DNA from 3 places in the Solibacillus sp. FSL R7-0682 genome. Region 2 is predicted to be linked to each of the others. Evidence: riboswitches for the same ligand, from Rfam matches in the RefSeq annotation. Region 2 holds a riboswitch; each other region holds the start of a gene.

Region 1 (8,275 bases), 1.9 Mb from region 2:
ATATAATCTGTGCTGTTTACTTTTGAAAGATGGTTTAAAAATATTGCATTTAAATTCATAAAATAAACATTTTCATGTTTAGCGGAAATGGATTGGATCAGTTTATTTAATTCTTTAATTTCATTATTTGAAGCATTCTCTATATTTTCACCAACGATTGCAGGCGTAACGGTTACAACTTTTTTCGAGGATTCCATAATGAGGTTTAGTACTTTGGAATAATAGTCTTTGAATTCGTCATGATCTTTCGCTACGGGCTGTGCTTGAACCGTTAGCATCTTTGAATATACGTCATTTACCCCGATCCAAAGGAAAGCAAGATCATAATCACTCTCTAACTTTGTTTTCATTAAACGATTAAATAAACTTATAACCGATTCACCGGGTTTGCCAAGATTAATGAAAGTAATGTTTGGAAACTGTTCCTTAAGTATGTTAGAGAAAGCAACTCCAGGACGCCCTTCTGTTAAACTGTCACCTATTAATGCAATTTTCAATTCTAATTTCTCCTCTACAAAGAATTTAAAATGATGATTATAGCTTGGTTAAAGTAGCCATGAACGATCGTTAATAAACAATCCATTTTTACAATTAATTCATTACTTTAATAAAAGAATGAGAAATTATAAATCCTGAAGTTCATTAACAGTAACAAATGTATAACCTTCCTTTGAAAGTACATGTAGTATACCTTCAATTGTTTGGATTGCTTTTCCCGTTTTATCGTACATTGGATGCAGCAAGATAATTGAACCAGGTTCAATATTCTCTGTCACATATTTAACTTTATCAGAAACCGTTGTGTAAAAAGTATCTGGTTCAAGATTCCAAGTTATAGTGTCTCTATTATGTTTCTTTAGGTAATACGGTAACCCTATCAGCTTTTTCCCATTTGGTGGTCGAACATCGATTTCCCCTTTGTAACCTGTATTTTGAATCAATTGATCTGTCTTTTCTATTTCATCTTTGTAGTAAGAGGGTGTTTTGAAAATCATTCGATTATGTGAATAAGTGTGATTCCCAATTTGATGTCCTTCTTGTGCAATTCTTCTTGCTTCCTCTGGATATTTTTCAATCTCTGCACCTATCAGAAAAAAGGTAGCTTTAGCATTGTACTTTTCTAATAGCGGTAATATCAGATTTGTGTTATCTGCTGGACCATCATCAAAAGTTAAAGCAATCACTTTCTGATTCGTCTCTACTTGTTTAGTTAAGCCCCCAAACAACTGATACGTCCTAGAATTCATTAATTTATAAGTGCCTAGCAATAGTAGGGAAAATAAGAAAATTCCTATCCCAAGCAATACCAACGTCTTTTTCACAGCAATCCTTCTTTCCATACAGGAGAGTTAGTTCAATATAAAGTAAACAACTTTATAAGCACTGCTTCTTCTATGTTTTCCTCGTTCATACCGTTGCCCTCCAGTAACTGAAGCTGGCGATGAGTGTGAGAAAATGCCGATTGTGTCTCCTTTATTTAATATAGGATTCATTCGATCATCATCCTTATAATTTTATTTTTTATATTAAACTTTAATTTCTACAAATTAAAGAAAAATCAGAAAATTACTTCCTAATTTTTCAAAAATAGCGCATAGTAGAATTGGAGGTGGTTGGAATGATACATATTGAAAACATACATCTGTACCGTAATGAAAAAATCATTTTAGATAACTTAAACTGGCATGTAGCTAAGAATGAGCACTGGGCAATTTTAGGCTTAAATGGGTGTGGTAAAACGACGTTGTTAAAAGTAATTAACGGCTACATTTGGCCAAATGATGGAAAAGTTCAAGTACTTGGCGAAACGTATGGACAAACGTACATCCCTACCCTTCGAAGACGTATAGGTTGGGTTAGTAATGTGATGCTTGATCACTTTAATTGGCGGGATTCTGCAATTGAAATTGTATTAAGCGGCAAGTTTGGCGCCCTTCGATTATTTGAAGAAGTGTCTGAGGAAGAAATTGCAAACGCCGTTGAAATTATGAAGCATTTTCATTGTGAACATTTAGCAAATAAAGAATTTGAGTATTTATCACAAGGCGAACGTCAACGAGTCCAAATTGCGCGTGCGATAATGGCAGAGCCTGAAATTTTAATTTTAGATGAGCCATGTGGAGGACTTGATATTTTGGAACGTGAAAATTTACTTGAAACCATCAAACAGATTGCAACGAAGGAAAACTGTCCGACACTGATTTATGTTACACATCACGTAGAAGAGATTTTACCATGTTTTACCCATGTTTTATTAATGAAGGATGGTAAAGATGTAGCAGCTGATGTGCGGGAAGCGATTTTAACTGAAGAATGTTTAAGCAATTTCTTTGGGCAACCTATTCGTTTGCAGCATGAACGTAATCGGGCTTGGGTCGCTTTAAAATAAATCCCTATTATTGTAACTTTCCCGAATAAATTAAAGTCTAATGATGAAAGTAATTGATTTGGAGGGAAAGAGATGAAGCAATTAGAAACCATTATTTTAGTTTTAAGTACCCTTTTGTTTTTCGTTATTCCAACAAATGTTGCTGCTACTTCGTGGGTATATTCCTTCGTAGTGTGGGATGGCCATATTTATCAAATGACGGAAGAAGAAATAACAGCGATAGATAAGCGAATAGGTAAAGTGACGAGCTATTCCGATATGGAATCTTTAGCAGGTAATTTCTCGAATCACTATCCAAAAGGTACGAAATATTTTTCCATACAAGGAATTGATCCAAATAGCGCTATAGCAGTAGAAGTCACGGCAGGAAAATATCTAAAAGCAATTAATAATGGAGAGTACACGGCCCCAAATCAGGTAGAGCGGTATGTCTATAAAGGAGTTGGGATTTTTGTCATCGTTATTGCTGCAATTATAATCATTACTCGAAAAAGGAGATATTGATGAACAATGTGTTGAATAAATCGATAAGAGAGGACATTTTCGAAGCAATTATTTCCATTTGGGGATTGAATATCCTCGATTTTACGATTGTTGATTTAGGTTATATGAATTTAAAATGGATACTTAAAACCGATCATGGAGATTTCTTTGCAAAGCAGTATAATAAATCACGTTATCCTGAACATATGGTCGAGGGATTAGAAATTTCATTAAATCATCAAAATACGCTCTATAATTCCGGGATACCTTGTCCAGAACTATATACTCATAACGGCAAATATGTAATAAAATCAACAAATGATGAGCGATTTGTATTAATGAAGTTTTGTGAAGGTCATAATCTTAAGGCAGGAACTGCAAATGAGCAACAAATGTTTCATTTGGGTCAAATTATTGGTAAAATGCACATGATTATAAATAGTAATAATCGAATAAATATACCACTTCACTGGGATGTTCGTACTAAAGAAAGTATGTTTGAAAACTGGAAGGAAAGATGGAATGAAGCAATTCGTATAGATTGCCAAAGTACACTATCTACACTAGATACACAAAGAAAAATCATTGAAAAAAACGATGTACATATTTTTTCGGATTGTGAAATTGGTTGGAGTCATTGGGACTTATTTGCAGATAACATTTTATTTAAAAATAATCTTGTCTCCGCAATTCTAGATTTCGATAGAATCAATTATGTTTACCGTGAGTTTGATATTTCAAGGCCACTTTTATCGTTTTGCATTGAAAACGGCAAGATTCATTTAGGTTGTGTTGCTGCCTTTGTTAAAGGCTATAGAGAATTTCAACCATTATCAAATCAAAAATTAGTGCGGTCTTTCAAATTAACTTGGTGGAAAGAAGCAGAATGGGTTAGCGTAAAAATGCAAAATTCAGCCGTTATAAAAAGATTTAATGAAGAAAACGTTTGGGTTGGCGATCATTGGGATCATCTCGAAGATATATTTGCTATACTAGATTAATAGAAATTGCAGAAGCATTATCCTAGATTTCAATTATATGTACAATACAAAAGGTCCCATTATATTACGGCTTCCAAACTGAATGGATGCCGTTTTTTTACTTTTTACATAAAATTATTCAAATAATTTAAGCCAAATCCCCTTCCCATTTGTCTAATAGATGTAAAACGAAAGGAGGAATTACTTACGATGAAACAGGAACGCTTAGTAAAAAAAGCGCAAAAAGGAAATGATAAAGCGTACTTGACCCTTTTCCAGCAGTACGAGGCAGATATATACCGAATGGCTTATGTCTATGTAAAAAATAAAGACGATGCATTAGATCTTGTTCAAGAAGTAGCTTATCAATCTTTTAAGAAAATCGGAACACTGAAAAATCCGGAGTATTTAAAAACTTGGCTAATGAAAATTACGATTAATTGTTCATTGAACTTACTCAATACAAACAAAAAAGTGATTCCACTAAGTTTAGGGTTTGAAGTGATTACTGGTGCAGAAGATGAAGATATTGCCCTTACTTTATCTTTACAGGAACTGATTGATACGTTGAAAGAGGATGAGAAAAGTATTATTTTACTTAAATATTATGACGATCGGACATTAAAAGAAATTTCAGAGATATTAGATATCCCCCTTGGTACCGCAAAGTCAATTTTATACCGCGCTTTAGATAAGCTTCGTCAAAATGCAAAGGAGGTAGGAAATTATGGATAATCAATTTAAGCAAGAGCTGTCAAAAATCGAAATTCCTACAGAGCTTCATGAAAGAAGTAAACTGGGTATTCATAAAGCGAAATCGGAAATGGGTGGTAAACTAAATCGTTTCGTGAAAAAGCGGTTAGCTATTGCGAGTATTTGTGCTTGTTTAATGATTCCAACGGGTGCATATGCGTATCAAGCCTTACTTGCCGATGATTTATACGGTTCGTTTGAAAATCTAAAAAAACATGTGGCAAGTATTACAATCGAAAGTTACTTGTTATTTAATGCGAAATTAGATCGAGCAAAAGGTGATTTAGGAAAACAAGAGTATGAGCAATTTAAGGAATTATTACAAGTCATTACAAGTTCAAAACTGGAATATGGGGATAAGAACGGTAACATCGATTACACGCAAATCCCTGAAGAACAAGTAGAAAAAATTAAACGAGCAATAGGAGAAGTACAACCCTACTTTGACAAATTAAATGGGCAACCATCAAGCAAAGAGGTTTTAACCGCTGAAGAATTCGAACAATACTTGCAAGCATTAATGACCTATGAAATAACGATGGCCAAAGTAGGTGTTTCCAGTCCACCTGATATTGCTTCAGTTCCTGCCGAGTTGAAAGAGGAATTCATTAAGGCACAAGATTACTTACAATATGTAAATGAGAAGCAAATGGGAAATTATAATTAATTGCAAAAAAACTCTTACTCGAATTGTTGAGTAAGAGTTTTTATATGCTATTTGGGTTATATATAATACTCTAATGGTTCATCAACATAATGCCAATGATACGGCGTTTCTTGGTAGACATAGTAGTTCAACCAGTTATAAAACAACAAGTGAGAATGGGCACGCCAGCTATTTTTCGGTTCTTTACTCGGGTCATTATTCGGGAAATAGTTTACTGGAATGTCCGTATTGTCAGGGTCCTTTTGAATATCTCGGAAATATTCATCCGAAAGTGTTGTCGCATCGTACTCTAAGTGGCCTGTGATCATAATATGCTTATTGTTTTTTGATTGGACGATAAAGACACCTGCATCATCTGAATAGCTTAATAAACGTAAATCTGGATGTGCTCGAACCTCATCAATGGAAACCGATGTATGGCGGGAATGTGGGGCTACATATTCATCACTAAAGCCGCGCACTAAATCAACGGTTAAATCGGTAATAACGTGTGAATACACACCCGAGCATTTTTTCGGTAATTCAAACTTCCCAATGCCATAACGGTGATAAAGCGCTGCTTGTGCCCCCCAACATATATACATGATGGACGTCACGTTTTTATTTGCCCAATCCATCACTTCGGTAATTTCTTTCCAGTAACCGACCGCTTCAAAATCCATCTTCTCAACGGGTGCCCCAGTAATAATCATTCCGTCATAACGTCGATGCTTAATTTCATCAAATGTTTGATAAAATGTGTCTAAATGAGACTTTGACACATTCTTTGATTCGTATGTCGCCGTATTTAAAAAAGTCACATCCACTTGTAAAGGTGTATTACCAAGTAAACGTAGTAACTGTAACTCAGTTTTTTCTTTTTCTGGCATTAGATTAAATACTAATATGTTCAGTGGACGAATTTGCTGCGTTTTCGCGCGGTCTTCTTCCATAACGAAAATCTTCTCTTTTTTTAAAAGCTCTCCAGCAGGTAGCTGTTTTGGTATATTGATTGGCATCCTTTGTTCCCCCTATACCCTATCTACGAAAAAACCTCCCATTCCAGAAAAAAGAATGAGAGGTCAACGTTCGCTCTTATCTTTCAAGGGAATCCCCTTGCTGGAATTAGCACCTTTCTAATCGCATTAGAGGTTGCTGAAACGTCACCGGGCCATATCCCTCAGTTTCTCGTGATAAGACTATTTAATTGTTATTCATCGTAACATGAATAGGTGAATTTTGCAATAATTGGTGTTACGGCTAGTTTACGGTATATATTACACTTCTTATTATACCTATGTGAATTACATTGTAACTCATACATCTGAAAAAGAGAAGTAGATGTTAATTATATTTTGAAAAATTATAATGAGGTGAAATTGATAAGGAATACGTTTGGCAACAAAAAAACAACCCTCATATAAAGGTTGTTAGATTATGTAACTATTTTTTAATAGAAAATCCTTATTCATCATCCTGTTTATTTTTCCATTTTATATATGTATCTAAATCTTTTGTATCTACCTCACCATCAAAATTCCAATCCCCTTGTTTAACAGGTTCTCTGTCAATACTTTCGAAACATGATTTTAATAAAAATATACACAGGATTATAATTACAATAATCACCATACACCCTTTAAGGCAACCTTCATATACATCAATATCTGGATTATCATTGGGATTATTGTTAGGATTATTAGTAATTTCTTCTTTCATTATTTACCACCCCATAAAATTAACTAACTATATATTACCAAAAAACTTATTATAAGGAAATAATATTTTTTATGTGCGTGTGAAAAATGATAAGGTACGGCATCGATTTCTTGTTTAGGGGTAAGCGACTATTGTAACCGCGCTACTATCAAACCTTTATTTGTAAATACTAAATCAGTTATTCTATATGTTCTTCCTTCAAACGTTAAAACTTTATCATAAGTAAAGTATCGTCTATTCACTTCATTGTCTGTAATAGATAAGTCGTATACTGTTCTAATTAGATTTATAGTTTCATTTGTAGGAATAGAAACGTCTTTGTATTTTAAAACTCCATATTCAATTCCATAATCCACTTCTTTATCTTCATAAATTGGACGTCCTAAATCATCATATCCAACTAATACTTTATCAATCATAATCTTGTCATGAGTAAAGTTACAGTAAGTTACAATTGCTTTACGTTTCTGTACTCGATTAGTAATCACATCAGTCATAACTAAATAATCATTACCATCTATTTCTACATGCTCACCGCGCTTAAATGGTGCTAGTGAATGGAAATGAAATGATGAAATTGGATTTAATTCGTGATTAGTTACAAAGCCTTTTATTGTACGTTTATTAGGTAAATTAGGATTTAAAATGTAATTTGATTCTATACTTTGAAAATTTAAATCTAAAATGAAATCATTAAATCTGTTCAATCTTCCCACTCCTAATTATACAGTAAGAAAGTAGATTTAAATCCTTCTTCACTGTTTGGTATTTTATTTATCTTATCTTCCAATTGATTGATACGAGCAAGTAGTTGTTCATGGAAGTCAGATACAGTCATATCATCTATCTTAAGCGTACTCATAAGAGATGTATTGTTTGCTATTGATTCTAATACACTTAACGCAGTCATATAGATTCTACGTTTATTTACAATGGAATTTACATCATATTTGTCATATGGTTCTAATCCATTTTCTTGTAGATAGATAATCATCTCACCTTGTTCTAATTCTATTCCTTTAGTTTCCATCTGTAGACGTTGTAAGTTATTCATATTAATCCCCTTTCAATGTATAGTGTATGCACTCTCAACTTCCTATAACCTATCTTATGTAAACTAGATATATCTCTTAAGCATTGATAACACTACATTCCTTACTTTCACGTTACTTACGTAGTATACAATAAATATACATTGTTGTTATATCAACGTTTATCACACTTTAATAAAAAATATATTTTATAAATAATGTATAAGATATGTATATTATTCTTTACTCTCCAATACAGATATACGTACCTCAT
Region 2 (8,275 bases):
ATTTAATAGAAGTATCTGACTCAGCGCTTATAAGCTATACCTATTAAGCATTTACCATTTCACGTTGTTCTATTGTGTTACGAATCATATAATCAAATGCTCCAAGTGCTGCTGTTGCACCAGAACCCATTGAAATAACTATTTGCTTGTATGCAGTATCTGTGCAGTCACCCGCTGCAAAAACGCCCGGTAAATTTGTAGCCCCGTGTTTATCAACAATGATTTCACCATGCTCCGTCATGTTAACTGCACCATGTAGGAATTCAGTGTTAGGTAATAAGCCAATTTGAATGAATACACCTTCAAGTGCAATATGTTTTTCTTCTCCCGTCACACGATCAACATATGTTAATCCATTCACTTTAGTATCACCAGTAATTTCTTGTGTTAAAGCATTTGTAATGACTGTTACGTTTTTCAAACTATTCACGCGTTCTTGCAATACTTTATCCGCCTTTAATTCTCCACTACGTTGAATTAACGTTACATGTTTCACTACTCCAGCTAAATCAATTGCGGCTTCAACACCCGAGTTACCGCCACCAATTACTGCAACGTCTTTTCCTTTGAAAATTGGACCATCACAGTGCGGGCAATAAGCTACACCTTTGTTTTTAAATTCCTGCTCACCCGGAACACCTAGCTGACGGTAACGAGCACCCGTAGAAAGGATTACAGTCTTCCCTTTTAGTACGGCACCGTTTTCTAATGTCACTTCAACGAAATCCTTTTTCTCGATCTTTGTAGCACGCTGAGATTTCATCACATCGATGTCATAGTCTAACACGTGCGCTTCTAAACTAGATACGAACGCTGGACCTTCTGTAGCCTTTATTCCTACAATGTTTTCAATTGATAATGTATCATTTACTTGACCACCAAATCGTTCTGCAACGATACCTGTACGGATCCCTTTTCGTGCTGAATAAATCGCCGCAGCAGATCCCGCTGGACCGCCACCAACAACTAATACATCATAAGGTTCTATATCCGCAAACTCAGATCCATCCGATACTTCACCAAGTTTTGTTAAAATATCTTCTAATTCCATTCGACCACCACCGAAGTTTTCACCGTTTAAGAAAACTGTAGGTACAGCCATAATGTCTCGTTCTTTAATTTCGTCTTGGAATGCGCCACCCTCAACCATCGTATTTGAAATGTTTGGGTTTAATACAGCCATAATGTTTAACGCCTGGACAACATCTGGACAGTTGTGACAAGTTAAGCTTACATATGTTTCAAACTTCATAGGTTGTTTAATTGCTTTAATACGTTTAATTACCGCATCATCTACTTTTGGTGCACGGCCTGAAACCTGTAATAACGCTAACACTAAAGATGTAAATTCGTGACCTAGTGGTAAGCCTGCAAATACAACACCAGAATCTTCTCCTACTTTATTAACGCTAAAGCTCGGTGTACGTTCTAATTGTGTTTGTTCCATTGTGATGCGTGGAGACATTTTTTCTAATTCTGTTACTAGTTCTAACATTTCTTTTGATGTTTTATCTTCGCCAACACTTACTTTTAATACTAAGTCTCCTTCAAGCATTGTTAAGTATTGCTGCAATTGTGCTTTAATTTGATTATCTAACATTGAGTTTGCTGCTGTATGACGTGAATTTATTGTTTAAAACAAAAAATAAATCCTCATTCTCTCTCGAATACAGCAAGCGAATCACCTCGTTTCTTGTTGTTTGAAACGATAGAGAGTTTATCGTTAGAAAGATACACCTTCCACATAAAACCGGAAAAGAATTTTCTTCCTTATGTCGAAGAGAAATTACGTTTCCCTTTCTACAATACTGCGTTCTTCCGTAATGAATTAAAAACAGAGCGACAAAAATCAATCGGTGAAGATTGTTCTTTGTCGCCCCTGTTTGCTATTTAAAGTGTTTCCACTTCGCGTTCGTTCGCTAAAACTTAGATTTTACCTACTAAGTCTAGACTTGGTGTTAATGTTTCGCCGCCTTCTTGCCATTTAGCTGGGCAAACTTCACCTGGATTGTTACGTACGTATTGAGCTGCTTTAATTTTGTTAACTAAAGTCGATGCATCACGACCGATACCACCAGCGTTGATTTCGTAAGCTTGTACAATACCATCTGGATCGATGATGAATGTTCCACGCTCTGCTAAACCATCTTCTTCATTTAACACGTCAAATGCCTTAGAAATAACGTGTGATGGATCACCAATCATAATGTACTCAATTTTACCGATTGCATCAGAAGTGTCATGCCAAGCTTTATGAGTGAAGTGAGTGTCAGTAGATACTGAGTAAACTTCAACCCCTAAAGATTTTAATGTAGCATATTCGTTTTGTAAGTCTTCTAATTCAGTTGGGCAAACGAAAGTAAAATCTGCCGGATAGAAGCATACCACTGACCATTGTCCTTTGAAGTTTTCTGAAGATACGTCGATAAACTCACCTTTTTGATAAGCTTTCGCGTTAAATTCTGCAATTTCTTTACCGATTAAAGCCATTATATTTTTCCTCCTTAAAGTTCCAAGTACCTAACTTATAATTATTATAAAATAATTATAATTACCATTAAAATTATCTTATAATATACAACTCCCGTCAACTGTTTGGAACAAGTGAATAATACTAATATCCCCACATTGGAAAATCAACAATCCCTTTCAAACCCTTTCATTCAAAACGATTTTTTACAAAAAATAAACAAAACTAATATAATTTTATACATAATAAAGAATTATTTTGAATTAACATTATTGAAAAATCACAAGAAGTAAATGCATTTATGTTTTTTATTTTCATTAAAAAAGAAAGAATTCTACATACTACAATAGAATTCTCTCCCTCTAAAATATTTGTTTGTTCTCATTTATCATGTTTTGAAGTTAAAAATCTCTACCTATTCTATCTACAAGCGAGATATTTATTTATTTTCCCATTCTTCTGCAAGCATCCCGTAAACTGCATGATCTACATAATGATTATATAACCACTCAGCGCTACGTATTGTTCCTTCGTAGACGTAACCTAATCGTTCCGGAACACTTCGACTTTTTTTGTTCTCGATTGCAGCTCGAATTTCAACCTTATTCATATTAAATTCATCAAAGGCTATATTTGTCAGCCCTTTAGCAACACGTGTCATAATACCGTTTCCTTGATAAGATTCGCCTAACCAATAACCAATATATGCTGTTTTGTTTCCCCAGTTCAATTGGTTAAATCCTGCAATTCCTACAATCTCTCCCCTATACAAAATCGCTGTATTTAATCCGTTGTTTTCTGCAAAAAGCTTCATTGAAAATTTCACATAGTTTTCTGTATCATATACGGTGTTCGTTGAATCGAGCCAAGGTAACCATTCACGTAAATAAGTTCGAGACTGTTCTGTTAATTCAAAAATTCTCGGTGCATCTAGAAGCGTAACTAATTTTAATGATAGTTCTTCATCAATTGAGTATGTAAACATATTTTCCCCTCCAGAATTTTTAATGATTATTGTACCATATAAATCTACCAAAAATTTGAATTTTTACTTAAAGCGGAAATAATATAAAATGAACAAACAAAAAACAGTAGCAGGGCTACTGTTTTTTAGTTCGTATATGATAATACAGCATTCGAATATTTGGCTAATTCTTGTGTTGCTTCATTTTTTGTATTGTACTCGAACATACGAATATCGTTTCGATTATTGAAAACAGTAATGATCCACATATTTTTTGCTCCTTTTATTTTGTATATGATAATACGGCATTTTTATATTTGGCTAATTCTTTTGCCGCTTCTGCTTTTGTTGTGTATTCAAACATACGAATATCATTTTGATTATTAAATACTGTCACTACCCACATGGTTCATTTCTCCTTTGATTTCAAATTTTCATTATAAAATCGTTCATTCCCCACTGACTTTTGCAACTTGTTATATAACATCTTATTCCTCTCTCATTCTACTCCGATTTTTTTTAAATAAAAGAGATATTTGTTGGTTTTCACAATGTGTTCATAATTAAAACGCTTTCTTTGAACACTTTGTGACATCAATGTTTTTTAAGGAATAACCGTATTTCAGAAAAGCAAATCGTTAAGTAGCAACTTTTGTTATATAACAGAATAAAGCGTTTTCTCTTTTACTTTTATAGTAAGGAGAGATGTAGGGAGTAATTTTTTAAATTAGTTGAGTAAATATGAATGAGGAAAAATAATTAATTACTAGCTATCTCGTTTTTGCCATCGTAGTAATCAAACTCTTTGAATTTTAAGATTGATTAAAATTTGAAGCGTTTACTCTTCTAGTTAAGGCGAAATTCTGGAAACTATATAATTACGCCTATATAATTAATATAAAATAACTTTATATAGGAGAATGCTCATGAGTATATATAATTACTTAATTAAAAAACCAAATGGTGAAATTTTATCAATGGAAACATACCGTGATAAAGCAATGCTAATCGTTAATACTGCTAGTGAGTGTCAATTTACTTATCAATACGAGGATATGCAAAAGCTATATGAAAAATATAAAACAAGCGGCCTAGAGATTTTATCGTTCCCTTGTAATCAATTTGGCAATCAAAACCCTGAAGATGGCCAAACTTCTGCTTCAAAATGTAAACTTCAATTCGGTGTACAATACCCTATTTTCGAAAAAATTGAAGTGAACGGTAATGCTACTCACCCACTTTTCAATTATTTAAAGCATAAAGTAGATTGCCCTCCTTTTGCGCAACAGACGATGCAACAAAAAATGCTATTTAATCATATTCAAGAAAACTTCCCTGACTATTTAATCGGGCGTAATATTCGTTGGAACTTCACAAAGTTTTTAGTTGATAAAAAAGGTAAGGTTATTCAACGCTTTGAGCCAGATACATCTATGCTTGATATCGAATTGGCAATCGAACAATTACTTTAAGTACATAAAGAGCATCTAGAAAAAGCGGAAGCAATCTAGTTTAATTACCCTTTTCAAAAGTGTGAAAGGGCACTCCAATTGTAGAATGCCCTTTCCACCACTACTGAGCTTTGCGATTTATAAATTTCATCGCGGTATTTATCCATTGCTCTGTCTGTGCCTGTTTTTCTGAATCTGTATTTAACTGCCTTACAATTGCCGTTGTTGCAGCTTGTGAAGATTCGCTTACTTTATTTAATACGGTACTCGTCTCTTTTACAGATTGAATAACCAATTGAATGGTTTCCTTTTTATTATCAATGTCCTTTTTTATCCGATCCATTGTCACTGTTAGCGCTACAGTTTGTGTTTGTATACCCTCCAACTGCTTTTGAATGCCCTGAACATGTGTTAAAAGTACTTTGATTGTATTTCTTAACGGGACTACAACTATAGCCAAGCATCCTACAAATACTACGACCGCGAGTATCAAAACAATAATTGCAGCTAATAACCATGCATTCATTAGAAAACCTCCCATTTACAACATTTTATTTCCTTTATCTTATTACAACTACCCTAAAAATGGCTAATGTACCCTTTAAGGATGTGTTTATTTATAAATTTTTTTACTACATTAATCATTATTTTTTGTACAAAAATTTTTAAAAACTATTATTTGAAATAAGGGTTTCTTCTTACTTATATAACCGCATAAATTTGGATAAAACAGCATTTCCATTACTTGTTTTCAGAAAAAAAGTTTTACTCGGAAAAATTAAAATATTTTTATTTTTATATTGACAACCAGTTTACTAGGCTTTAAGATTAGGGACATATTAAACGCAACTAAATATTTTTCTTATCAAGAGAGATGGAGGGACAGGCCCTTTGAAGTCTCGGCAACAGCTATTATGCAATGTGCCAAATCCTGCAAGTGCAAACTTGGAAGATAAGATCAAAAGCGGTGAAAATTGTCCTTTCAACCTTTCGTATCTTATTTTTTATGATGCGGAAGGTTTTTTATTTTTCAACAATAACTTTAGTAGCGGAATGAAAGTAGGTTTTAATATGATTGAATTTTCAAATGTATCCAAAGTATTTAAAGCGAAAGATCGGGACGTACATGCAGTAAAAGACGTTAACTTAACGGTCAATCAAGGCGATATTTTTGGCATTATCGGATTTAGTGGCGCTGGGAAAAGTACCCTGCTTCGTCTCGTCAATTTACTTGAAAAGCCTTCAACAGGCTCCATCAAAGTCCAAGGTATTGACTTAGCGACGATATCCCAAAAAGATCTTCGTCAATTGCGCCGACGTATTGGGATGATTTTTCAAAACTTTAATCTAATGACGTCACGTACTGTCGCAGGAAATATTGGCTATCCATTAAAACTAGCTGGGGCCCCAAAAGCTGAAATTGAACGACGAACAGCGGAACTATTGAAATTCGTTGGCTTATCTGAAAAAGCAAAAGACTACCCTGAACAGTTATCAGGGGGGCAAAAGCAACGTGTCGGCATCGCCCGCGCACTTGCGACGAATCCGGATATTTTAATTTGTGATGAAGCAACTTCTGCACTCGATCCGGAAACGACTGCCGATATATTAAAACTATTAAAGCAAGTAAATCAAGAACTCGGAATTACGGTTTTATTAATTACACATGAAATGCATGTTATCCAATCGATTTGTAATCGCGTTGCGGTCATGGAAAAGGGGCAAGTCATTGAGGAGGGGGAAGTATATGAGGTATTTACACAACCACAGCATCCAACTACACAGCGCTTTATTCAATCCGTACACCAAGACATTCCGTCCGAGCAAATATTAAAAGAATGGCAACAGTCTGGTGGTCAGCATTTATATCGTATCTTATTTAAAGGCTCATTAACCCATAACCCGCTACTTTCTGAAATCACCCAAAAGCATCAAGTACCCTTCAACATTATTTACGGTTCTGTACGAGAGCTCCAAAATAAAATGTTCGGGAACTTACTTATTTCCTTCCAAGGGAATGATGCACAGGTGAAACAAGTGATCAACGAGCTTTCACAGCGAGTAGAAGTAGAGGAGGTTATTTTAAATGAAGGTTGATTGGAATACATTTTGGCCAAGAATTATTGAAGCAACTGGCGAAACGCTCTACATGGTTATTTTAACGCTTATTTTTGGCTCTATTCTTGGTATAACAATAGGTTTACTTTTATTTGTAACACGAGAAAATAATATTTTGGAAAGTAAAATTACATACACTGTGCTGAATATTTTAATCAACATTATTCGCCCGATTCCATTTCTTATTTTCTTAGTTGCGCTATCTCCTCTAACTCGAATCGTTATGGGGACAACAATTGGAACAACTGCAGCTGTTTTCCCTATGACGATTGCAGCCGCCTTTGGAATTGCGCGCATTGTTGAAACAAACTTAATTAGTATCGATCCAGGTGTTATTGAAGCGGCAAAAGCGATGGGGGCAAGTCCACTGCAAATTATTTTTACGGTATTAATTCCGGAAGCGTTAGGTCCCCTTATTTTAGGTTTAACCTTCGTCACAATCAGCTTAATCGACTTCTCTGCTATTGCAGGAACAGTTGGCGGCGGTGGTTTAGGTCACATTGCAATCACCTATGGTTATCAGCGATTTGACGGTAGCGTCATGATAGTGACAGTTATTATATTAATTATTCTTGTACAGCTAGCTCAGTGGTTAGGTAACTTCTTAGCAAAAAAAATATTAAGACGATAGGAGAAAAATAACATGAAAAAATTATTATTATCAGCAGTAACAGCCGTATCAGCCTTTACATTAGCAGCTTGTGGAGGCAACGAAAATGAAGTCGTAAAAATTGGTGTAAATGGTGCAGACGGTGCACAGTGGCCGATTTTAGAAGAGAAGTTAGAAAAAGAAGGTATCGAAATTGAATTGGTTGAATTTGCCGACTATACATTACCAAATAATGCATTAGCACAAGGCGAAGTCGACTTAAACGCCTTTCAACACATTTCATTTTTAGCAAGTTATGTCAACGAAAGTGGCAATGATTTAATTCCATTAGGCTCAACTGTGTTTGCCCCACTTGGCTTATATTCAGAAAAAATTAAAGATATAAAGGAAATAAAAGAAGGTGACAAAATTGCCATCCCTGATGATCCTTCTAACCAAGCACGTGCATTGCGCCTATTAGAATCAGCAGGCTTTATCCAATTAGCAGAGGACTTCGGGTTATTCGGAGATCCATCAAAAATTACTGCCAACAAACTAAACTTAGATATCATTCCAATGACCGCACAGCAAACACCACACGTTTTACCTGATGTTGTAGCTGCTGTTATCAATAACGGAATCGCTGGACAAGCGGGTTTAAATCCTGGTGAGGATCCAATTTA
Region 3 (8,275 bases), 3.4 Mb from region 2:
TGCTTCGCCTAATGCATCTTCAAAACTCCAGCCCTCTGCACGCATTTTCGTTAATATATAATTTGTCGTACCATTTAAAATTCCTTGTACACGACTAACATCATTAACAAGTAAAATATTTTTCATCGTTTTAATAATCGGCACGCCACCTGCTACCGACGCTTCAAAGCCAACAAATACGCCGTTCGCCTTTGCTAAAGCTTCAAGCTCAGCTCCACGCTTCGCAAACATTACCTTATTCGCTGTAATAACATGACATTTATGCTCTACAGCTTGCTTTAAATAGCTAAACGCAGGTTCCTCATTGACAATTGCTTCAAATACGACTTGTAGGCCTTGCTCAGCTAGCACCTCTTCAATGCTTTCTGTCATTAAATGCTTTGTGCCGAGTACACGCTCACGACTCGCATCAGTCACTAAAATCTTCGCGACCTCTAGCTCTACACCTAGCTTTTCGCGAAGCTCCTGCCTCTTCTCATTTAAAATATGGTAAATCCCTTGACCTACTGTGCCAAACCCTAAGATGGCTGCCTTAATTGTTGCCATGCCTTTCTCCTCCAAATTCATTACACATCTATATTTACAAATAATTAGAATATTTTAACTTAAAGAAAATTCTATCCTATATAATACATGAAAACAAGAAAAATCTCTCCTAGATGGACATTTGTTTACTGTAAATGGTCAATACTCCTTTAAATCTTATTTTGAGCTAGCATTTTTAGTATTAAACCGATAAGCGTTTAATTTATTTAATTTACAATAAAATAAAATCAAAAACACTAGTGATGGGGGATCACTAGTGTTTTGGGGAGTATAGTATTAAGGAAAAATTCAATTAGAAAGGGAACGACCGTTCTTAACTAACCGATTGTTAGTTTTCACTTATACAGCAACATCGGCAAGCTCATATGCACGAATACGGTACGCAGTTAGAATCTTTTTCATTAAAATTTCTTCTTTAGCAGAATAATTTGGCACTGCATACGGGCGTTGCACTAATTGAAATTCGCCATATTTTAAAAACCATTCTTTTGCTGGCTTTAAAAGATGTGCTGTTCCGTGCTCCTTATATTCTTCTGCTACTTCTTTTACTGTAAAGCCTGCAGATGCAAGATTATGAGTTGATTCTAAGAAAGCACAGTGTCCAAATACCTTCTGCCACATTAAATTAACATCTGCTAAAATTTGTTGGATTGCAGTTAGATTGACGAAGACTTTTGCATCGTTTAATTCATAAATAATATAAGCGGCTACGTTTTGTGCACTATATACTTTTCCCATATTGAACAACTCCTTTTCTTTTAAATATAAGTCATTATTTATTAATCCTATTTTATTACTTGGTTTAAACGTTGTCAATAAAACTTATAAAAATAGTAGGGATTAATTTTAAGAAAATTCGCTCCCTTACGAAATGATGCAAGGAGAACGATTTTCTACTATTATAATATATGATTATACGTTTATTTCCGCTTCAACTGAGTTCGACACTTTTGCTAACGCTTGCTCTAAATCAGCAATAATATCCTCTACAGCTTCCAGACCAATCGATAAGCGAATGAGCTCTTCTGATACGCCTGCTACTTTTAGTTCCTCTGCTGATAATTGTTGGTGCGTTGTTGAAGCAGGATGAATAATTAATGACTTGGCATCCCCTACGTTTGCTACATGAGAGAATAATTCCACGTTATCAATTACTTGGCGACCTGCCTCTCTTCCACCTTTAATACCAAATGTTAAAATGGAACCAAAGCCATTCTTCAAATACTTCTTCGCTAAATCATGTGTTTCGAAATCTTCAAAGCCGTTGTAGTTTACATATTCCACGAATGGGTGGTTACGTAAATACTCTGCCACTTTTTGAGCATTTTCATTATGACGGACAATACGCAAATGAAGCGTCTCTAGTCCTTGTAAGAAGTTAAATGCTGCATCCGCTGATAAGGTTGGTCCGAAATCACGTAATAGTTGAACACGAAGCTTTGTCGCAAATGCAGCGCTTGCAGTGTCAATACCGTAGCGAATCCCATGATAAGATGCATCTGGCTCTGTATAACCTGGGTGACGTCCTCCAGTCCAATCAAATTTCCCCGCATCGACAACAATCCCACCAATGGTCGTGCCGTGACCGCCAATCCACTTCGTTGCGGAATGAATGACTACGTCTGCACCAAATTCAATCGGATTGCCTCCATATGGGGAAGCAAATGTACTATCGATTAGTAGTGGTAAGCCATTTTCATGTGCAATATTTGCCACTGCTTCTATATCTAATACTTTTAAGCTCGGGTTACCAATAATTTCAGCATAAACTGCTTTCGTTTTATCGGTAATCGCCGCACTGAAGTTTTCCGGATCAGATTCATCAACAAATTTCACTGTAATACCGTAGCGAGGCAATGTTGTCGCGAATAAATTGTACGTACCACCGTACAATGAACCAGCCGCGACAATTTCATCACCTGCACCAGCTACATTTAAAATCGAAAACGCAACTGCTGCTGCACCAGATGAAAGTCCTACGGCAGCTGTACCTCCTTCAAGTAATGCCACACGTTCCTCGAAAGCTGCTACGGTTGGATTCATAATACGAGAGTAAATATTCCCCGGCTCTTCTAATGCAAATAATCGCTGCGCATGGGCCGTATCTTTAAAAGCATAGGCAGTCGTACGATAAATCGGAACCGCAATGGCACCTGTTACCGGATCTGGCTTTTGACCTCCATGTAGTAATAACGTTTCTGGTTGTAAGTTTGTCATTGCTATTAACCTCCTAAAATGTTTTCGATGGTGAAATCGGTGTATTTGAGAAGGTTTTTTAAATGTAAAAAACCCCTCTTCCACTAAGAAGAGGGGTTGCAAATGAGCAAGTTCGCCTCCTCTTATCTTTCAAAATGCAAAAAAGCATTTTGTAGGAAGTAGCACCTTAGTCAGTTCATCACTCACTGGTTGCCGGACATCATAGGGCCTATTCCCTCCGTCACTCTTGATAAGAGTATGTGATTTATGTTCCATCGATGAATCAAAGTATAAAACAGACCAAAATCATCCGTCAACCTAAAAATGAAAATTTTCTGAATTATTTTTTTATGACTAATTCTCCATTTTAATTTTTTCGCTATCAATTTCATAAATATTCTATTTTACATATTAAAATTGCTATTTTTAAATTAAGTAGAAAATACCGAATTATTTGTTTTGATATAACAAAATTCACCAAATATTAACAACCCCAAAAATACCAAATGCTATAATTAAATTAACAAATAACTTAATTTATCTGCATTTCATTTCCTATATAATTGCAGATATTGTTTGAAGAAATTTGTTAAATTTTTATTCCAAGAAAATATTTACGCTCTCATTTACTATTTTCTAAACTTTAAATTAAAGGAGGAATTTTTATGGGAACAGATGTAGCTCAAAATAATCAAAAGCAGGATTCAACATCAGGAACAGAAGCAAAAAAGCAAAAGCGTAACTTAAAGCCACTATGGATCGTGTTAGCCTTCGTTGCACTTATTACAATCGTACTTTTACCGAACAATGGAGACCTTCCAGTTGTAGGTCAACGCGCACTTGCAATTTTAGCGTTTGCTGTTATTTTATGGGTAACAGAAGCCGTAACTTATCCTGTTAGTTCTGCCATGATATTAGCCTTAATTGCTGTTCTTTTAGGTTTAGCTCCAAGTATGGAAGACCCTTCTGTGCAAATGGGGACAAGTAACGCTTTAAAATTAGCGTTAGGTGGATTTAGTAGCTCCGCCGTTGCATTAGTAGGAGCAGCATTATTCCTTGCCGCTGCTATGCAAATAACCAATCTACATAAACGTATTGCACTCTGGGTTTTATCGATGGTAGGTACAAAAACAAATGCACTTGTATTCGGTGCCATTTTAGTAGCCATCGTATTAGCCTTCGTTGTTCCAAGCGCAACAGCTCGTGCAGGTGCCGTAGTGCCAATCCTCCTCGGCGTTGTAGCCGCATTTGGTTTGTCAAATCAAAGTAAATTAGCTGCCCTATTAGTTATTACTGCAACACAAGCCGTATCGGTTTGGAATGTAGGGATTAAAACAGCCGCTGCGCAAAACTTAGTAGCATTAGGTTTTATTAATTCAGAGTTTGGTGTTGATATTTCATGGGGCGAATGGTTTTTATATGCTGCACCATTTTCAATTATTATGTCATTCGTTCTCTACTTTGTCATGATTAAATTAATCAAACCCGAAACGGACAATCTTGTTAGTGGTAAAGATATTATTCGTAAGCAATTAGCAGAGCTTGGTCCATTAAAACGTAAAGAAATCACACTAATTATTACAACTCTTTTACTATTAGTTTTCTGGGCAACAGAAGGAAAAATGCACCCATTTGATACGACAACGATTACGCTTTTAGCGATCGCCTTCCTATTAACACCAAAAGTTGGTGTATTCACTTGGAAGGAGGCTTCTAGTCGAATTGACTGGGGTACATTAATCGTATTTGCTGTAGGTATTTCATTAGGAACGACATTGTTAAATACGAAAGGTGCCGCCTGGTTATCTGATACAGTATTCGGTTCACTCGGCTTAGATTCAATGCCAATTTTAGCTACAATTGCATTAGTAACAGTATTTAACATTGTTATCCACCTTGGTTTTGCATCCGCAACAAGTCTTGCATCAGCGTTAATCCCAGTATTTATCGCACTTGCGTTAAGCTTACCAATGCCAGTGGAAAATCAAATCGGATTCGTACTTATTCAACAATTCGTCATTTGCTTCGGTTTCTTATTACCAGTAAGTGCACCGCAAAATATGCTTGCTTACGGTACCGGTGCATTCACAACAAAAGATTTCATAAAATCAGGTATTCCATTAACAATCGTGGGCTATATATTAATTCTCATTTTAGCATCCACATACTGGCAATGGATCGGTTTATTATAATCGACAAAATAGCAAAAGATTGTCTAAAATAAGCTTAAAGGAATTTTCCTTTAAGCTTATTTACTACATAGGGGGAGAAAATCACATGGAAACTAGAGAATTATTACGTAGCCATTCATCTGTTCGTAAATATACAGGTGACATCATTTCAAAGGATACCGTTATTGATTTAATTGAAACAGCACAAATGGCGGCAAGCTCTCATTTCGTGCAAGCATATAGTGTTATTTGGGTAACAGACGAGGAGAAAAAAGCGAAGCTTGGTGAGCTATCAAAAAATGATTTCCAGTTTAAAACGGCTGGCGCTTCCTTTCTATTTTGTGTAGACTTCAAACGTTTGCAAGTAGCTGGCCAAAAGCATGGCGTTGACATTGTAGCAGATTCTGCTGAAAACGTACTAGTTGGGGTTGCGGACGTTTCATTATTTGCACAAAACTTTGTAATTGCTGCTGAAGCAAAGGGTTACGGTATTTGCTATATTGGTGGTGCACGTACAAATCCTGCTGAAATTAGCGAACTATTCAACTTACCAAAATACGTATTCCCATTATTTGCAATGACAATCGGAACACCAACAAAACGCAACGAAACGAAGCCGCGCTTACCGGTAGCTGCAGTGTTACACGAAAATAGCTATGATGTAGAGAAATATGACACATTATTAAGCGAATATGATGCGACAATGGAAAGCTACTACGCAAGCCGCTCATCGAATCAAAAAATGGCTACATGGACAAAGCAAATGGCCGATTTCTTAATCGATCAAAAGCGCCCATTCATTAAAGATTTCTTAGCAACAAAAGGATATACGTGGAAATAAAGTAACCCTTCCACTATTGAGCTATAGATGCAATTAGATTATATTTAATAAGAATGTCACTCATATAAGGAGTGGCATTTTTTTCGTTCAATAAATAAAAAAATGCTTAATCAATCGTTGGACCTCCATTCGTATTGAATGTCTGGTAAATTTTCTTCGTTTTCATGTCCTTTACCAACGATTTTAAAGCCGTTTTTTTCGTAAAAGAGTTGTGCCTTCTTATTTACTTCAAATGTGTACAATGTTAATTTCCCACTTGATTGTGCTTTTGCTTTATTTAGCAATGTTCGACCAATACCGATTCCTTGATAATTTATATGAATATATAATTGGTTTATTTCCCTATCATTATATGCAATCATTCCAACAACTTCTTCATCAATTATTGCTATATCTATATCAAACTGTTCACGTAATATATTATTTAAAAAATAAACATGATTATCAAAGTCATGAATTTCTTTTTGGCCAATAGCCTGTTGCTTACTAGCTCGCCACATATTCACCGTTTGCTCCGCGTATTTGGAGTTATACCGAGTAATTCGAATTTTAGATTGATTCATGCTATACTCCTCTGATCTATTCGGATCTCTTATTTTATATTAGCTGTCTAGTGTTGAAACACCATCTGATTTAACTAGTACTTTTTATATAAGATACACAACATTTTACATACACACTTCAAATGAAATCCCCTTTTATACCTAAGATTTTTATAGTTGAATTTGATAAAATTAACTTATAGTACATGATGGGGGTAAGTAAATGGCTACTAATTTTGTCACAAAATCTTTAGAACGCCAGCATTTGAAATCAGCGCGCAAATATTCACTTCAAATTATCGATATTAATATGGCATTATCAGAAATCCACCATCAAATTGCTCCTCATATCGACAAAGAAAAGTACGAAGCAGCTACTGCTTTCGTCAACCAATATGTCTCGTATACGGATATTTGGCAAATTAAATTTGTTTGTAATTTTGAAAATCCGGAAGTCGTGTTAATGCAATTATTCCATTTGATATACATACTTGAATATGAACCAAAGGATCGATTCGTAATAGAGCGTAAAAATATTGAAGAGCAGCGTCAAAAGTTCCGTGAGATTACATTATATTCTGATGAGCACATCGTTAAACGTCACAGAAAAATGCTGAAATTTATCGAAGATTATTCAGCGAAATAAGGTTTGATTGACCATATCTATACGTCGAAATTGATTAAAATAGATTCAACTATCCAGTATGAATAGGATAATATATCAAAAAGCTAGGCTAAAAGTTTTCGTAACTTTTAGCCTAGCTCCTTTTCTATAGCTTATTGTAACCCTTGAATAACCATCGCTTTAACAGGCTGGAACTGCTCACCTGTTTTGGCATAGGTAATGACTGCTCGATCCCCTTCTTGCAAGTAAATCGCAAGTGGTACAGTCTCTGAGCTCACGATGAAGTTTTCACCTGTAGCCGTTAAGAACGAAACGATTGTAAAGTCGCCTACACGTTCTTTATACACACGCACTACCTCAACTCCGGCCTTAGCCTCTTCCGCACTCGAAATTCCATCTACTGTACTGCCACCTCTACTTAATGCAGTCTTATAAAGCTTTAACGCTTCATTTGGTGTTGTTGCATATGCTGAAATTTCAGGATTTGCTGCAGAAACGATGAAGTAATTTTGTAGGAAGCCATTTGCATCCAATACTGCAGATAACCAGCTCGCCTCTCCATAGAAATTATAAAGAATCGGCATTTCACCTTGCCATTCTTTTTCCACGAATTTCTTCTCTATGATTTGTAGTGCCCCTTGAGAATCCATGTAGGATTCCTCTAAATTGCCTGAGTAATACGTTGCCTCGCCTGTACGAGCATTCGTTAAAGCATAGCCTAGCATCGAGTCCACGCCTTCCTTTGGACTTGTAAAATCAGTAAAGTAATACATTTGCCCATCTTCCATAAAGATTGGGCTAACATTGGCCTCTGTACCTTCATCACTCGGTAACTTCACATCTTTTTTACCGACCATACTATTCCAATAGCCATGTACATAGTTACCATAGTAGCTGTTTTGTAGACTAACTGTTTCAGGAGATACTGCTCCGTCAATAAATTCTGGCACATCTGCAAGTGCAATTTTTTCTGTTTCTCCGTTACTTGCATCCACTAATACAATACCCTTTACATCAAAGCCGTTACGTGCCGAAATAAATTCACCATAAGAGCGAATATAAAACGGCTTCCCATCCTCATCGATTTCTAACTGCGGATCCCCATAAAAAATTAATGTTGGATGCTGCAAACGAATATGACGCTCTAAGTTTTTATTTAAAAACGCAGATGGAATATAGCTCATCTCTGATTGCACGAACTTTGGATTATCACTTGAATCCGTCGCACTCATCGTAAAGTAGCCAGGTGTTGTCTTCCCATTAAACCATTTAAAGAATCCTGAAAACTCTACTGGTGCAATGTATACGTATTCCCCATTAACCTTTTGAATTTGTAAGTTCCCGAGCTCATAAT

Evidence for each region. Region 2 has a riboswitch for S-adenosylmethionine ahead of MKZ17_RS01075 (methionine ABC transporter ATP-binding protein). Riboswitches for the same ligand answer to the same signal wherever they lie in the genome.
Region 1: another riboswitch for S-adenosylmethionine. It lies ahead of metA (homoserine O-acetyltransferase MetA); the one in region 2 lies ahead of MKZ17_RS01075 (methionine ABC transporter ATP-binding protein).
Region 3: another riboswitch for S-adenosylmethionine. It lies ahead of MKZ17_RS18160 (O-acetylhomoserine aminocarboxypropyltransferase/cysteine synthase family protein); the one in region 2 lies ahead of MKZ17_RS01075 (methionine ABC transporter ATP-binding protein).

The regions. Positions count from the first base shown of each region.
Region 1 covers NZ_JBBOUI010000001.1:2,144,489-2,152,763, reverse strand. Annotated here, with positions in the region: gene MKZ17_RS11005 (SGNH/GDSL hydrolase family protein) at 1-497, opposite strand, end outside; gene MKZ17_RS11000 (polysaccharide deacetylase family protein) at 624-1,322, opposite strand; gene MKZ17_RS10995 (ABC transporter ATP-binding protein) at 1,619-2,389, shown strand; gene MKZ17_RS10990 (hypothetical protein) at 2,462-2,893, shown strand; gene MKZ17_RS10985 (phosphotransferase) at 2,893-3,873, shown strand; gene MKZ17_RS10980 (sigma-70 family RNA polymerase sigma factor) at 4,063-4,587, shown strand; gene MKZ17_RS10975 (DUF3600 domain-containing protein) at 4,580-5,272, shown strand; gene metA (homoserine O-acetyltransferase MetA) at 5,329-6,270, opposite strand; SAM riboswitch class I at 6,344-6,451, opposite strand; gene MKZ17_RS10965 (hypothetical protein) at 6,716-6,970, opposite strand; gene MKZ17_RS10960 (hypothetical protein) at 7,099-7,677, opposite strand; gene MKZ17_RS10955 (hypothetical protein) at 7,689-8,024, opposite strand; gene MKZ17_RS10950 (hypothetical protein) at 8,238-8,275, opposite strand, start outside.
Region 2 covers NZ_JBBOUI010000001.1:204,029-212,303, reverse strand. Annotated here, with positions in the region: gene ahpF (alkyl hydroperoxide reductase subunit F) at 44-1,600, opposite strand; gene ahpC (alkyl hydroperoxide reductase subunit C) at 1,927-2,490, opposite strand; gene MKZ17_RS01100 (GNAT family N-acetyltransferase) at 2,910-3,455, opposite strand; gene MKZ17_RS01095 (hypothetical protein) at 3,581-3,703, opposite strand; gene MKZ17_RS01090 (hypothetical protein) at 3,718-3,840, opposite strand; gene MKZ17_RS01085 (glutathione peroxidase) at 4,361-4,906, shown strand; gene MKZ17_RS01080 (DUF948 domain-containing protein) at 5,007-5,411, opposite strand; SAM riboswitch class I at 5,745-5,844, shown strand; gene MKZ17_RS01075 (methionine ABC transporter ATP-binding protein) at 5,957-6,982, shown strand; gene MKZ17_RS01070 (methionine ABC transporter permease) at 6,972-7,634, shown strand; gene MKZ17_RS01065 (MetQ/NlpA family ABC transporter substrate-binding protein) at 7,647-8,275, shown strand, end outside.
Region 3 covers NZ_JBBOUI010000001.1:3,619,618-3,627,892, forward strand. Annotated here, with positions in the region: gene MKZ17_RS18150 (homoserine dehydrogenase) at 1-546, opposite strand, end outside; gene MKZ17_RS18155 (hypothetical protein) at 886-1,284, opposite strand; gene MKZ17_RS18160 (O-acetylhomoserine aminocarboxypropyltransferase/cysteine synthase family protein) at 1,459-2,763, opposite strand; SAM riboswitch class I at 2,883-2,999, opposite strand; gene MKZ17_RS18165 (DASS family sodium-coupled anion symporter) at 3,408-4,934, shown strand; gene MKZ17_RS18170 (NADPH-dependent oxidoreductase) at 5,020-5,754, shown strand; gene MKZ17_RS18175 (GNAT family N-acetyltransferase) at 5,865-6,317, opposite strand; gene MKZ17_RS18180 (hypothetical protein) at 6,520-6,942, shown strand; gene MKZ17_RS18185 (hypothetical protein) at 7,074-8,275, opposite strand, start outside.